2 regions of the Mesorhizobium sp. C399B genome follow, and region 2 is predicted to be linked to the other one. Evidence: predicted binding sites of a transcription regulator. Region 2 holds the regulator's gene; the other holds the start of a gene.

Region 1 (7,021 bases), 2.2 Mb from region 2:
TCTCGGTGCTGGTCAGGCCGCTGCCGATCGACCCGCCGACGAGCCCGCCAGCCATGGCCGAGATGATCGTCGTCGCGACCTTGGCACCCGAGGGAGGTGACGCGGGCGGATTGGTGATGGAGATATCCGGGCCACTGCCCTTGCCCAGCGTTCCGCAGCCGGAAAGAGCGAGCAGTGCGGAAACGAGCGCAACGCGAATCTTCATGCCAACAACCGGTTTTCTTGAACGGGATGCGCTGGGGGCCGCGTCATCGGGGGCGTCAGGACGTCATACTATTGACATTTGTCGGAAATTTGGCCGTTTTTAACGGCTTTTGTGCAATCGAGGGGCCGCCATAACACAGGCATTCGGCCGTGTCGATTGGCCCTGGGCAGTACATCATTGCAAGCTCCGCAAGCGCACAACCGCCTTCAGCCCGCCCATCGTGGAGCGTTCCAGCGCCAGCGCCCCGCCATACTCGTTGACGAGGTCGGCAACGATGGCAAGTCCGAGCCCGGTTCCCGGCTTTGTCTCGTCGAGGCGCCGGCCGCGTTTCAAGACATCGCGGGCCTTGTCCTCGGGGATGCCGGGACCGTCATCCTCGATCGATAGCTCGAACAGGCCGGCTGCGGCCGGCGTGACGGATACGGCAACAGTGCTCTTCGCCCATTTCATCGCATTGTCGAGAAGGTTGCCGAGCAGTTCCTCCAAATCCTCGCGCTCGCCAGCAAAGACGATGTCGGCCGCCAGCAGCGTAAGCGACAGGCTGACATCAGGCTTGAGTTTTTGCAGCACGCGCACCATGCGCTGCACCAGCGGCGTCACCGGCGTGCGGTAGACGACGCTGTCGCGCTGCGCCGCGACCCGTGCCCGCTGCAGGTAGTGGTCGACCTGTTTCTGCATCGACGCCGCCTGGTCGGCGATGAGCTGGCCCTTGGCGCCGCCTAGAGCCCGGCCCTCATTGATCAGCACGGCGAGCGGCGTCTTCAGCGAATGGGCAAGGTTGCCGACCTGCGTACGCGAGCGCTCGACGATGCGCTTGTTGTTTTCGATCAGCGCATTGGTTTCGTTGGCGAGCGGCTCGATCTCGGCGGGAAACCGGCCATCGAGCCGCTGCGCCGTGCCTTCGCGCACCTGGGCAAGCGCGTTGCGAACCCGGCGCAAGGGCTGGAGGCCGAGCAGGATAGCGATCGCATTGATGGCGATCATGCCGACGCCGAACAGGCTGAGATAGGTCAACAGGCGGCCCTGGAAGGTGGCGATCTCGTGCTCGAGCTCGGTCTTGTTGCCCATCACGCGGAAGCGCGCGGCGCGGTTCTTGGCATCGAGGACGAATTCGCTTTCGAACACTTGCAGTTCCTCGTCACCGATGCCGTCGGTGGAATAGCTGCGCTGGAAACTGGAATTGAAAGGCACCTCGGCAACGGTCGGCGACGGGATCGTCGTGGTCATCGAGGACGAATGAAGGTTGCCGTGCACGCCTTCGGAAGCCGGCTCCACCGACCAGTACCAGCCCGAATTCGGCTCCGAGAAGCGCAGGTCGCCAAGGTCGGGAGCGCCGGTGAGCTGGCCGGTTTCGGAAACGCCGACGGAGCCGATCAAATTGAACAGATGCGCCGACAGCAGGCTGTCGAAGCCGCGCTCGCTGGCCTGGCGGTAGAGCGTGGTGATCAGAGTGAAGATGACGATCAGGGTGAGGATCGCCCAGATCGTGGAAAAGCCGATGACGCGGAAGGCCAGCGAGCGAGGCCAGAGCCGCGCCGAAAAAGGCTTCCTTGCTGGTATGGGGAGCGGTTCCGCCTTACGCCTCCGGCTCACGCATGCGATAGCCCATGCCGCGCACGGTTTCGATCATGTCGATGCCCATCTTCTTGCGCAGCCGGCCGACAAAGACCTCGATGGTGTTGGAATCGCGGTCGAAATCCTGGTCGTAGAGATGCTCGACCAGCTCGGTGCGCGACACCACCTCACCCATATGGTGCATCAGATACGCCAGCAGGCGGAACTCATGCGAGGTCAGCTTCAGCGGCACGCCGTTGACATCGGCCTTGGAGGCCTTGGTGTCGAGGCGCAGCGGCCCGCAAGTGAGCTCGGACGAGGCATGGCCGGCGGCGCGGCGGATCAGCGCCCTCACCCTGGCCAGCACCTCCTCGATGTGGAACGGCTTGGTGACATAGTCGTCGGCGCCGGCATCGATGCCCGACACCTTGTCGCTCCAGCGGTCGCGCGCTGTCAGGATCAGCACCGGCATCTTGCGGCCGTTGCGGCGCCAGCGCTCGACGACGCTGATGCCGTCCATCTGCGGCAGGCCTATGTCGAGCACGACGGCATCGTAGGGCTCGGTGTCGCCGAGGAAATGCCCCTCCTCGCCGTCATAGGAGCGGTCGACCACATAGCCGGCATCGACCAGCGCGTCGGCCAGCTGCCGGTTGAGATCCTTGTCATCTTCGACGACGAGTACGCGCATGATCGGTCAGGCCTGTTGATGTGTCAGCTATAGGCCGATTCCGGTGGTCTGGGAAACGAGCCCTGCAAGAGGGAAGATTGGATCAGTTCGCCGGGACGACGATCTCGGAACGGCGCGGACGCTGGCCGTCCTTGCCCGGCACAAGCACGACGATGACGCAGACCTCCTGGCCGCCACGCGTCGTCTGCGAAGCCTTGGCCAGCGTGCCGCCATTCTGCTCGGCAACCTGCTGGCCGATCGCGTAGCAATCCGCCGCGGCTGCCGGCGTCGCTTGCGACGCCAACAGGCCGGCCGCTGTGAGCGCCAGTATCGCGGTTCTGACATGAGAGCGAAGCGTTTTCATGGTCGGCGTTGTAACGCAACTGTGCTGAACGTGAAATGAACGGTGAACGGGTGAAAATCCATCCCCGCAATACCCCCTGCGCGCGCAACGAATGAATGCGATCCTACCGCCCAGTCCCTCAGACCGGGCAATGGATTCATAACCGGAAAACCGGCTGCGCGGCTATGGTTTTTGCGCGCAGGTTCTCAATTCGCAGCCAGATTGGGAACAGGTCAAGGCGAGACCATTCTGAAGGCCGCCCTAAATAGCGCGGGAAACGCCAAATCATCGGAGGGCGCCATGACGGATAAAGACCTTGCCGACCTTTACCGGGGCTATATCGCTTGCCTGAATGCCCAGGACTGGGCGAAACTTGGAGACTTTGTCGGCGACGAGGTGCAGCACAATGGCGAAATGCTCGGCCTGTCGGGTTATCGCCGTATGCTCGAAGGCGATTTCGAGGCGATTCCCGACCTCCGCTTCAACATCGAACTGCTGGTCTGCCAGCCGCCGCGCGTGGCGGCGCGCCTGCATTTCGACTGTCATCCCAAGGGCGTGCTGTTCGGCCTGCCGGTGAACGGCAAGCGCGTGTCGTTCGCTGAGAATGTTTTCTACGAATTCGGAGAGGGTCGCATCCGCGAGGTGTGGTCAGTCATCGACAAGGCCGAGATTCAGGCGCAAATCTAGGTTGCTTCAATCACTTTGCTCGGTGAGAGCGCGTATCCGCAGCACCCCGTGGTAGAGCGCCAGGTCCTCGTCGTAGCGGGCCTCGGCGAACTCCAGGGACAGGCGGGTCTGGTCGCGCGAGCCGGTGGCGAAAGCGGCGCCGTCAAGGCGCGCCCGGATGCTGTCCATGATCAGACGCGTCTCGGCCTCGCCTTGCGCCTTCGACCAGACATGCAGCGTGATGAGCTGGTCGTCATCATTGTCGGCGCCGGTGTCCAGATCGAATGCGCTGGTCCTGCCATAGGTCACATAAGGGAAGGCGGCACTGTCGGCCGCCTGCTCGCGCAACCCGGCGCCGCCGAGCAGCGCCGTCAGCGAGGCATCGCTCTTCAATCTCATGAACAAGGCTTGCAGCAAATCGCCGGGCGCCGTCATCGTCGTCTCCGTTCGCCTGTCACGCTTTGAACAACCTCAGTTTCGCGCGCAACCTAACCGCGTTGCACGGATTTCGCCAGATGACGATCCGCCTGATGGAAGGCGGCGAATCGGGCGGCATGGCCCTTTCACGGACCGGGTTCTATTTGGCATGCGGGGAGTTTCAAGAAGGGTGTTATGAGGAGCCCTGTTTTCTCCGGCAATTCGAGGTCATTTCATGCGAACGCCACCGCTGCTGCCGGCTTTTGGAAAGCTCGGCGTCAAGCCCCCGGTCGCGATTGCGGCAGCACCCGCCCTGTCGAAGAGCACCGTGGCCCTGCGCATGCGCGAGATACTTTCAATGCATGGCGGCCTGGCCTTGAAGCTGTCGGTGGTGGCCTGGACAATCCTGATCCTGGCGGCGGCATTTTTCATGTCAAGGGCCTGATGCCGATATGGCAAACCGCTACGCGTTGCGCATGGACGAGCCCGAGAGCTGGACTATCTTCGACATCTTCACCGGCCAGCCTGTCGAGCTTAAGCAACAGGTAATGGTGGCCATGAATTTGCGGGATGCGGAAGCGATGGCCGACCGCCTGAACAGCCGGGACGTCAAGCGGCGGGCAAAAGCCGACCGCAAGTCCTGACGCACGCTGATCTCAGCCGCCCTGATGCAAGACGAACGCGCGCTAGCCGAAATCCGCGGCTGTGAGCACATAAATGCTCTTGCGGGTGCGGGCGTAGGCCTTGCTGGCAATGTCATGGATGGAGCTGGACGCGGTGTCGAAGGCCGCCAGATAGGTGGCTTCCGCGGTCGCCGTCCCTGATGGCACCTTCGAGAGGGCATCGGCTGCGACGGAGAAGGAAATCTGGAACATGCCGTCATGGCCGACAAAGCGGATGCGCTTGCCGGCCTCGTCATAGAAGCGACTTGGATTGGGGAATGTCAGGCTCATGACGTGCCCCCCTTCGGCGCGGCGGCGGCTTTCTTGACTGTCGCCACTGTCGCCCGCTTCTTCTTCGGTGTCGGGTTCAAGGCTTCCGCGACGCGGTCGGCCTCTTCCTTGGCCAGGCGCAATTCCCTGAGCCTTGCCGTCTTGATCTCCCTGGCCCTCGCTTCGGACATGTAGTCGGAGGTTGCCTTGTTGCGCTCGGCCGTCTTCTTCTGCTTGTCCATGAAGCGGGCTTCAGCTTTTTCCATGATGCTCTGATTGCCTTCGGCCATCGCCTAAATCTCTCCTCGTGCCTGAAATTGTGAAATCGAACTTACGATATAAATAGTCGCTTTGGCCTCGAAATTCAATTTTTCGAAATATCTAGGCGCCTCGCGACGTTTCGAACCCTGCAGACATCATAATACTTTTTAATATTTAATTTTGGCCACGAATAATTTTTGGCACTCCTATCTATCGAGTGCCAACACGCCTATAAGAACGGCGCGGTCGCCTATGCCGGCCCCAGAAAGAAGTTCTCATGAAGTTTCGGCCACTCCACGACCGCGTCGTCATCCGGCGCGCCGAAGGCGATGTCAAATCCAAGGGCGGCATCATCATTCCCGACAATGCCAAGGAAAAGCCGCAGGAAGGCGAAGTCATCGCCGTTGGGCCGGGCGCACGCGACGAAAACGGCGCGCTTGTCCCGCTCGACGTCAAGGCCGGCGACTTCATCCTGTTCGGCAAATGGTCGGGCACCGAGGTCAAGATCGACGGCGAGGACCTGCTGATCATGAAGGAAGCCGACATTATGGGCGTCATCGACAAGAGCGAGACGGCCGCTATCGGCAAGAGCGGGACGGTCGTCACCGAGAAAAGCGTCAAAGCCAAGAAGGCCGCCTGACCGGCCTGGCTTTGCCAGGCTCCGGCGAGCCGCTTGCTTCACCACACCAACGGGATTGAAAAAAATGTCTGCCAAGGAAATCAAATTCGCCACCGACGCGCGCGACCGCATGCTGCGCGGCGTCGAGATCCTCACCAATGCGGTGAAGGTCACGCTCGGCCCCAAGGGCCGCAACGTCATCATCGACAAGGCCTATGGCGCGCCGCGCATCACCAAGGACGGTGTGACGGTGGCCAAGGAAATCGAGCTTGCCGACAAGTTCGAGAACATGGGCGCGCAGATGGTGCGCGAAGTGGCTTCGAAGACCAACGACCTCGCCGGTGACGGCACCACCACCGCCACGGTGCTGGCCGCATCGATCCTGCGCGAAGGCGCCAAGCTGGTTGCCGCGGGCATGAACCCGATGGACCTCAAGCGTGGCATCGACCAGGCTGTCGCCGCCGTGGTCAAGGACATCAAGGCGAAGGCCAAGAAGGTCAAGTCGTCGGCCGAGATCGCGCAGGTCGGCACCATCGCCGCCAATGGCGATGCCAGCGTCGGCGCCATGATCGCCAAGGCGATGGACAAGGTCGGCAATGACGGCGTCATCACCGTCGAGGAGGCCAAGACCGCCGACACCGAACTCGACGTCGTCGAAGGCATGCAGTTCGACCGCGGCTATCTCTCACCCTATTTCGTCACCAATGCCGACAAGATGCGCGTCGAACTGGAAGAGCCTTACGTGCTCATCCACGAGAAGAAGCTCGGCAATCTGCAGGCGATGCTGCCGATCCTCGAAGCAGTGGTGCAGAGCGGCAGGCCGTTGCTGATCATCTCGGAAGACGTCGAAGGCGAAGCACTGGCGACGCTGGTCGTCAACAAGCTGCGCGGCGGCCTCAAGGTCGCGGCCGTCAAGGCGCCGGGCTTCGGCGATCGCCGCAAGGCGATGCTGGAAGACATCGCCGTGCTGACATCGGGCCAGATGATTTCCGAGGATCTCGGCATCAAGCTCGAAAACGTCACCATCGAGATGCTTGGCCGCGCCAAGCGCGTACTGATCGAGAAGGACACCACCACGATCATCGACGGCGCCGGCACCAAGGCGACCATCCAGGCGCGCATCGCGCAGATCAAGGGCCAGATCGAGGAGACCACGTCCGACTACGACAAGGAGAAGTTGCAGGAGCGGCTGGCCAAGCTCGCCGGCGGCGTCGCCGTGATCCGCGTCGGCGGCGTCACCGAGTCTGAAGTGAAGGAAAAGAAGGACCGCATCGACGACGCGCTGAATGCGACGCGCGCGGCGGTGGAAGAAGGCATCGTGCCCGGCGGTGGCGTGGCGCTTCTGCGCGCCAGATCG
Region 2 (7,021 bases):
CTGCCGATCCGCGCAATACCGACCTCAACGTGGAAGCGTCGTTCCAGCTGCAATGGCTGGACTATGTCGATACCGCCGAGATTGCCGAGGATGGCCCGCCACGCATCATCGACAAGTCCAACTATCCCTATCCCTGGGGCGCCAATGTGATGGTGTTCGAGCACTGGCTCGGGCTTGGCCGCAAGGCGCCGCTCAAACTCATCGACCCGAACCGCGCATCGCGCCGCGAATACTGGATGATCAATGGCAATGCGGCCCGGCGCATGGTGCAGGACCTCTATCGCTTCAACGTCAACCAGCTTGGCGTCGCCAACGACACCATCAGCAGTGTTTACGTGCCGAAGCTCAATGCCGGCCACGTCACGGTGACGCTTTACGAACACGATTTCAGCGACGGCCGCTTCGCGCAAGGGGCGAAGAAGTCCTTCGGCTCTGTCGGCCTCTTCAATCTCAGGGATACCGGTTTCGATGACCGCGTCTCATCGGCCGAGGTGATCCATACCTATCCCAAGGTGATCCATCGGGACGTGCATTAGGGCCGGATTGCGCTGTTCGCCGGCTCAGGATGGGCCATCGACATGAGTGATGCGCCAGATGGTGCCGTTGCCATCCTCGGTGACGATAAGCGCGCCGTCCTTGGCCACCGCGACGCCGACCGGCCGGCCCCAGACGGCGTCGTCGGAGAGGACGAAGCCGGTGATGAAATCCTGGTACTCGCCGGTCGGCTTGCCGTCGCTGAATCTCAGCCGCACCACCTTGTAGCCGGTCCTCATACCACGGTTCCAGGAGCCGTGCAGGGCGACGAAGGCGTCACCCTTGTACTCTGCCGGGAAATTGCCGCCGTCATAGAAGGCGACGTTGAGCGGCGCCGAATGCGCCTGCATCAGCACGTCGGGCACGGTGACGGAGCCGGCGAGGTCTGGGCGCGCGCCCTCGTGACGCGGGTCCTCGTTGGCGCCGATATAATACCAGGGCCACCCATAGAAGGCGCCATCCTTGACTGAGGTGGCATATTCGAACGGCACATCGTCGCCGAGACCGTCGCGCTCGTTGACGACACACCACAGCGCGCCGGTGGCCGGCTGCACGGTCATGCCCGAACAATTGCGCAGGCCGGTAGCGAGGATGCGGCCATTCTTGCCGTCGGGGCCGAAGGCCAGCACGTCGGCACGGCCATCCTCGGAACCCCAGGTGGCGCCGAGTGGCTGTGATTTTGCCCAGGCGCCAAGGCCGCCCTTCGGTGCCTTCTGCATGCCCTCCGCGACGTTCGATCCGGAGCCGACCGAGAGATACAGCGTCTTTCCGTCCGGCGAGAAGGCGATATCGCGGGTCCAGTGGCCGCCGGTAGGGATGTCGGAGACAATCGTCTCCGGTTCGCCGGAGGCTTTAAGGTCGCCGTCGCGATAGGCGTAGCGGACCACGCTGTCGTTGTTGGCGACGTAGACCCATTGCGGCTTGTCGCCAGGCGGGTAGAAGGCGATGCCATAGGGCTGGTTGAGATTGTCGGCAAAAATGCCCTCTTCGGCCGGCTTCGCGCTACCCTTGGCCAGCCGATAGACGCGGATCTGGTTGGCGTCACTGTCGGCGACGAACAGGTCGCCGTTCGGCGCCACGCGCACGACCCGCGGATTGGAAATGCCGGAAGCAACCAGTTCGGCCGAAAACCCAGGCGGCAGGACGGGCTTCGCGCCCTCGGGCCGATCGCCAAGGCCGGCGCTGTTGGAGGCGGATTCGGTGATGTTGGGCTTTTGCAGATCATCCGGCTTGATCAGCCGGCGCACACCTGGCTTGTCGGCCGTCCAGTCGCCGAAAGCGTCTTTGCCGGTCAGCAGCGGTTGATCGGCCTCCTGGGCGAAGGCGCTGGTGGCCAGAAGCAGGGCAAGGCCTGCCAAGCCGGCAATCCGGATCATGCTGTTCTCCTCGAACTCGCGCCGGTCGGCGCGTCATGCACAAGGGAGATATTGTGCGGCCGCCGCAAAAGAGAAGCGTGCGCGCGCGCAGATTCGACGAGAGAACCGCTCAACTTTCCTCTTCGACGTCGAGATCGTCGTCGAGACGCTTTTCCAATGCGACGAGATCTTCCGGCAGCGGCAAGCCCATGGCGCGCATTTCGCGCAGTTTTTCGCGCAGCTGCTCCTGGATTTCGTGCTCGTCCTCCGGCTGGTTGACCATTTCTTCGAGCAGCATGCTGATCTGGGCCTTGAACGATTCAAGCGCCATTCTGCGCCCTCCTTTACGGTGATCCCGGCTTTCGAATTATCTTAACATCCGGGTAATCAATTGCGCAGTGTAGTCGACCATAGGCACGATGCGGGCATAATTCAGCCTGGTCGGGCCGATGACGCCGAGCGCGCCGACGACGCGGGCGTCCTTGTCGCGGTAAGGCGCCACGACCAGCGACGAGCCGGAGAGCGAGAACAGCTTGTTTTCCGAGCCGATGAAGATCCGCACGCCGGGGCCGTCCTCGGCGAGGTCGAGCAGCTGGATCAGCCCGTCCTGCGTCTCCAGATCCTCGAACAGGTGGCGCAGCAATTCGATATCGGCCTGGGCGGTGACGTTTTCGAGCAAATTGGCGCGGCCGCGCACGATAAGGCGCGCCGGCAGGCCGCTATCGGCGCCGGCCCACACCGCCAGGCCTTTCTCGACCAGATCCTGCGACAGCGTGTCCAGCGCTGCCCTGGTCTCGTCCTTGATGCGGGCGATCTCGATGCGCGCCTCGGCGAGCGTGCGGCCCCTGATATGGGCGTTGAGGAAGTTGGAGGCCTCGTGCAGCTGCGAGACGGTGATGCCGGCCGGCAGGTCGACGACGCGGTTCTCGACATCGCCATTCTGCGACACCATCACCGCCAGCGCCTTGGTCGGCTCGAGCTGGATGAACTCGATGTGCTTCAGCGCCACCTCGTTCTTGGTGGCGAGCACCAGGCCGGCGCCGCGCGACATGCCCGACAGCATCTGGCTGGCCTCGGTCAGCATGTGTTCCAGCGTCGCGCCCGAGCCGGAGGCGCGCACCTGCGCCTCGATGACCCGGCGTTCCTCGTCGGAGAGATCGCCAAGCTCCATGAAGGCATCGACGAAGAAGCGCAGGCCGGTCTGGGTCGGCAGGCGCCCGGCCGAGATGTGCGGGGCATAGATCAGGCCGAGATGCTCGAGGTCGCTCATCACGTTGCGGATGGTGGCCGGCGACAGCGACGACGGCAGGATGCGCGACAGGCTGCGCGATCCCACAGGCTCACCGTCCTTCAGATAGGATTCGACGATGCGCCGGAAAATGTCGCGCGAACGCATGTCGAGCGATTGCAGCGCGGGCGCCAGCAGACTGGGTTCGGTGACTGCCTTGGTCATTCGAGCCAAAAACCTCCGGCTCAAGGATATAGACTTCCATCGCCCCCGCGCAACCCGGCGTCTGTGCCAGATCGCCCGGCCTTTTCCTTTGCGCCATGGGCTGCATGCGTCTACAAGCCGCCGACGCAACCGTAAAAGAACAGAAAGAGGCCTCGATGCGCCCTTCCAAACGCCAAGCCGACGAAATGCGCGCCATCTCGTTCGAGCGCGGCGTCTCCAAACACGCCGAAGGCTCGTGCCTGGTGAAATTCGGCGACACGCATGTGTTGTGCACGGCAAGCCTGGAGGAAAAGGTGCCAGGCTGGATGCGCAATTCCGGCAAGGGCTGGGTGACGGCGGAATACGGCATGCTGCCGCGTTCGACCGGCGAGCGCATGCGCCGTGAAGCCTCGGCCGGCAAGCAAGGCGGCCGCACGCTGGAAATCCAGCGGCTGATCGGCCGCTCCTTGCGCGCCGTTGTCGACCTGCAGGCACTGGGCGAACAGCAGATCACCGTCGACTGCGACGTCATCCAGGCCGATGGCGGCACCCGCACGGCCTCGATCACCGGCGGCTGGGTGGCGCTCTACGATTGCCTGCGCTGGATGGAAGCGCGGCAGATGGCCAGTGTTGCCAAGGTACTGAAGGACCATGTCGCGGCAATTTCCTGCGGCATCCATGACGGCCAGCCGGTCATCGACCTCGACTATATCGAGGATTCATCTGCCGGCACCGACGCCAATTTCGTCATGACCGGCAAGGGCGGCATCGTCGAGATCCAGGGCACCGCCGAGGGCGAGCCGTTCTCGGAAGGGCAGTTCGCGGAGCTGATGGGCCTGGCAAAGAAGGGCATTCAGCGGCTGGTGAGCTTGCAGCAGATGGCTGTGGCCTGATTGAATTTAACGTGATGACGTCGGCGATCCTTCACACCCCCCTCTGGCCTGCCGGCCATCTCCCCCGCAAGGGGGGAGATCAGAGGTCGCTACCGTTTTCGCCAACCATCAACGTTGAGACGCCGAAAGCGGAACTGCCAATCTCCCCCCTTGCGGGGGAGATGCCCGGCAGGGCAGAGGGGGGTGCCTGATGCAACCCTCCGCTATTCTTGAGTCAGCGCTTTACGTCACGGATCTCGCCGCTGCCGAAGCCTTCTACTCCAACGTCCTCGGCCTCCCTCTCCTCGGCAAGGTCGACGGCCGCCATCTCTTCTTCCGCTGCGGCCCGGGCGTGCTGCTGGTCTTCAACGCCGAAGCCACCAAAATCCCGCCGGCGCCCGATGCGCGGCTGAAAGTGCCGCCACATGGCACGGTCGGCGAGGGCCATCTCTGCTTTGCCGCAAGTGCGGATGAACTCGCACAGTGGAAGGCGCAACTTGAGGCGAAAAACATCGCCATCGAAAGCGAATTCGAATGGCCGCAGGGCGGGCGCTCGATCTACATACGCGACCCCTCGGGCAATTCGATCGAATTCGCCGAGCCAAGGATCTGGGGCCTTTGATGCATTCTCTCGATGGAAAGAAGATCGTCGTTGCCAGCCACAATGAAGGCAAGCTGCGCGAATTCGCCGACTTGATGGGTCCGTTCGGCTTCGAGGCGAAGTCGGCCAAGGACTACGGCCTGCCGGAACCGGAGGAGACCGGCACCACCTTCGAGGAAAACGCCTACATCAAGGCCTTCGCCGCGGCTAAGGCGACCGGCCTGCCGGCGCTGTCGGACGATTCGGGCCTGTGCGTCGACGCGCTCGACGGCGCTCCCGGCGTCTACACCGCCAATTGGGCCGAAGCTCCCGATGGCAGCCGCGACTTCGGCATGGCCATGCAGCGCACCGAAGTGGCCTTGCAGGAGGTCGGCGCCGCCGAGCCAGCGCAGCGCAAGGGGCGGTTCGTCGCCGTCATCTGCCTGGCCTTCCCCAATGGCGAGGCTGAATATTATCGCGGCGAGGCTGAGGGAACGCTGGTGTGGCCGCCGCGCGGCGAACTCGGCTTCGGCTACGACCCGGTGTTTTTGCCCGACGGTTTCGAAAAGACGTTCGGCGAGATGAGCGCTGAGGAAAAACACGGCTGGAAGCCCGGTCAGCCGACGTCGCTGTCGCACCGCGCCCGCGCCTTCCAGAAATTCGCCCGCGCCAGGTTAGGCTCAGCTTAATGTCGCTGGACCGCAGCCCGGGCTTCGGCGTCTACATCCACTGGCCGTTCTGCGCGGCCAAATGCCCGTATTGCGACTTCAACAGCCATGTCCGTCACCAGCCGGTCGACCAGGAGCGCTTTGCCCGCGCCTTCGAGACCGAGCTGAAGACGATGCGCGAGCGGACCGGGGCGCGCGAGGTGACCAGCATCTTTCTCGGCGGCGGCACACCGTCGCTGATGCAGCCGCAGACGGTGGCGGCGGTGCTGGACGCCGTGGCGAAGAACTGGACGGTGCCCGACGGCATCGAGGTGACGCTGGAGGCCAATCCATCCTCGGTCGAGGCCGAGCGCTTTCGCGGCTACCGAGCCGCCGGCGTCAACCGCGTCTCGCTCGGCGTGCAGGCGCTGAACGACAAGGATCTGCGCTTTCTCGGCCGACTGCACAATGTCGACGAGGCGCTGCATGCCATCGGGCTGGCACGGGACATATTCCCAAGACTCTCCTTCGACCTGATCTACGCCCGCCCCCGCCAGACGCTGGACGAATGGCAGGCGGAGCTCGAACAGGCGATCGGCCATGCCGCCGACCATCTGTCGCTCTACCAGCTGACCATCGAGGAAGGCACGCCGTTCCATGCGCTGCATGCGGCGCACAAGTTTACCGTTCCCGACAATGACCGGGCCGCCGATCTCTATGCGCTGACTCAGGAGGTCACCGCGGCGCATGGCCTGCCGGCCTATGAGATTTCCAACCACGCCAGGCCGGGCGCCGAGAGCCGGCACAATCTGACCTATTGGCGCTATGGCGAATATGTCGGCGTCGGACCGGGCGCGCATGGCCGCTTTATCGAGAACGGCCACCGCACCGTGACGATCGCCGAGCGGATGCCGGAGACCTGGGCCAATCTGGTGGAGGCCAGGGGCCATGGCGTCACCGGCGGCGAGATCCTGACGCGCTCCGAAGAGGCCGACGAGTTCCTGCTGATGGGGCTGAGGTTGGCCGAAGGCATCGACCTTTCCCGCTACGAGGCGTTTTCCGGGCGCGGCCTGTCGAGCGCCCGGCTGACCGTGCTGCAGGATGAGGGGCTGGTGGCGCCGATCGGCAATGCCAGGCTACGCGCCACGCCAGCCGGCATGATCGTGCTCGATGCCGTGGTGGCGGATTTGGCGCGGTGAGCCCACAGGGCAAATGGCCGGGCTGTTGGACGATTTATCGGCTTGAGCAAGGATGTTAGAAAGTCGACTTGTTGAACCGCTGGCGTGCCAGCGCCGCATCCGAGGTGACTCCTGCGATGACGTTCCTGATCCACGAGACCTTGATGACATTGAACACGGATGATGTGTTCGAGTTTGGATTGACCGAAATCTTGAGATCTCCAGAGCAAGACGACCTCTTTGAGGCTCAGGCGATTTTCATCAGGAACGCAACGGTCACATCGAAACTAAAATTGACCCACTTGAGCGAATTCAGCGTTGTCCTCAGTTTCATAACATATATTGGAAATAAGCTTCGCGGAATCGCCAAGGATGAGTTGCTCGAGTTTGATCTGAATGGACTCACATTTGATCAGTACATCC

What was found. Region 2 encodes HrcA, which represses chaperone genes, less so after heat shock. Its sites were predicted from a motif close to GTTAGCACTCNCNNNNNGNGAGTGCTAAC; they were not measured.
Region 1: the regulator HrcA is predicted to act here: its motif matches at 5,242-5,270, upstream of NLY36_RS26080 (co-chaperone GroES).

The regions. Positions count from the first base shown of each region.
Region 1 is NZ_CP100472.1:5,505,008-5,512,028, reverse strand. Features, by position in the region: gene NLY36_RS26130 (RT0821/Lpp0805 family surface protein) at 1-205, opposite strand, end outside; gene NLY36_RS26125 (ATP-binding protein) at 380-1,798, opposite strand; gene NLY36_RS26120 (response regulator transcription factor) at 1,782-2,447, opposite strand; gene NLY36_RS26115 (hypothetical protein) at 2,530-2,790, opposite strand; gene NLY36_RS26110 (ester cyclase) at 3,070-3,456, shown strand; gene NLY36_RS26105 (DUF3168 domain-containing protein) at 3,463-3,870, opposite strand; gene NLY36_RS26100 (hypothetical protein) at 4,088-4,297, shown strand; gene NLY36_RS26095 (hypothetical protein) at 4,305-4,496, shown strand; gene NLY36_RS26090 (DUF1488 family protein) at 4,539-4,805, opposite strand; gene NLY36_RS26085 (hypothetical protein) at 4,802-5,074, opposite strand; gene NLY36_RS26080 (co-chaperone GroES) at 5,323-5,685, shown strand; gene groL (chaperonin GroEL) at 5,750-7,021, shown strand, end outside.
Region 2 is NZ_CP100472.1:3,255,193-3,262,213, reverse strand. Features, by position in the region: gene NLY36_RS15660 (hypothetical protein) at 1-536, shown strand, start outside; gene NLY36_RS15655 (PQQ-dependent sugar dehydrogenase) at 561-1,910, opposite strand; gene NLY36_RS15650 (hypothetical protein) at 2,020-2,220, opposite strand; gene hrcA (heat-inducible transcriptional repressor HrcA) at 2,257-3,342, opposite strand; gene rph (ribonuclease PH) at 3,498-4,214, shown strand; gene NLY36_RS15635 (VOC family protein) at 4,405-4,815, shown strand; gene rdgB (RdgB/HAM1 family non-canonical purine NTP pyrophosphatase) at 4,815-5,462, shown strand; gene hemW (radical SAM family heme chaperone HemW) at 5,462-6,619, shown strand; gene NLY36_RS15620 (hypothetical protein) at 6,691-7,021, shown strand, end outside.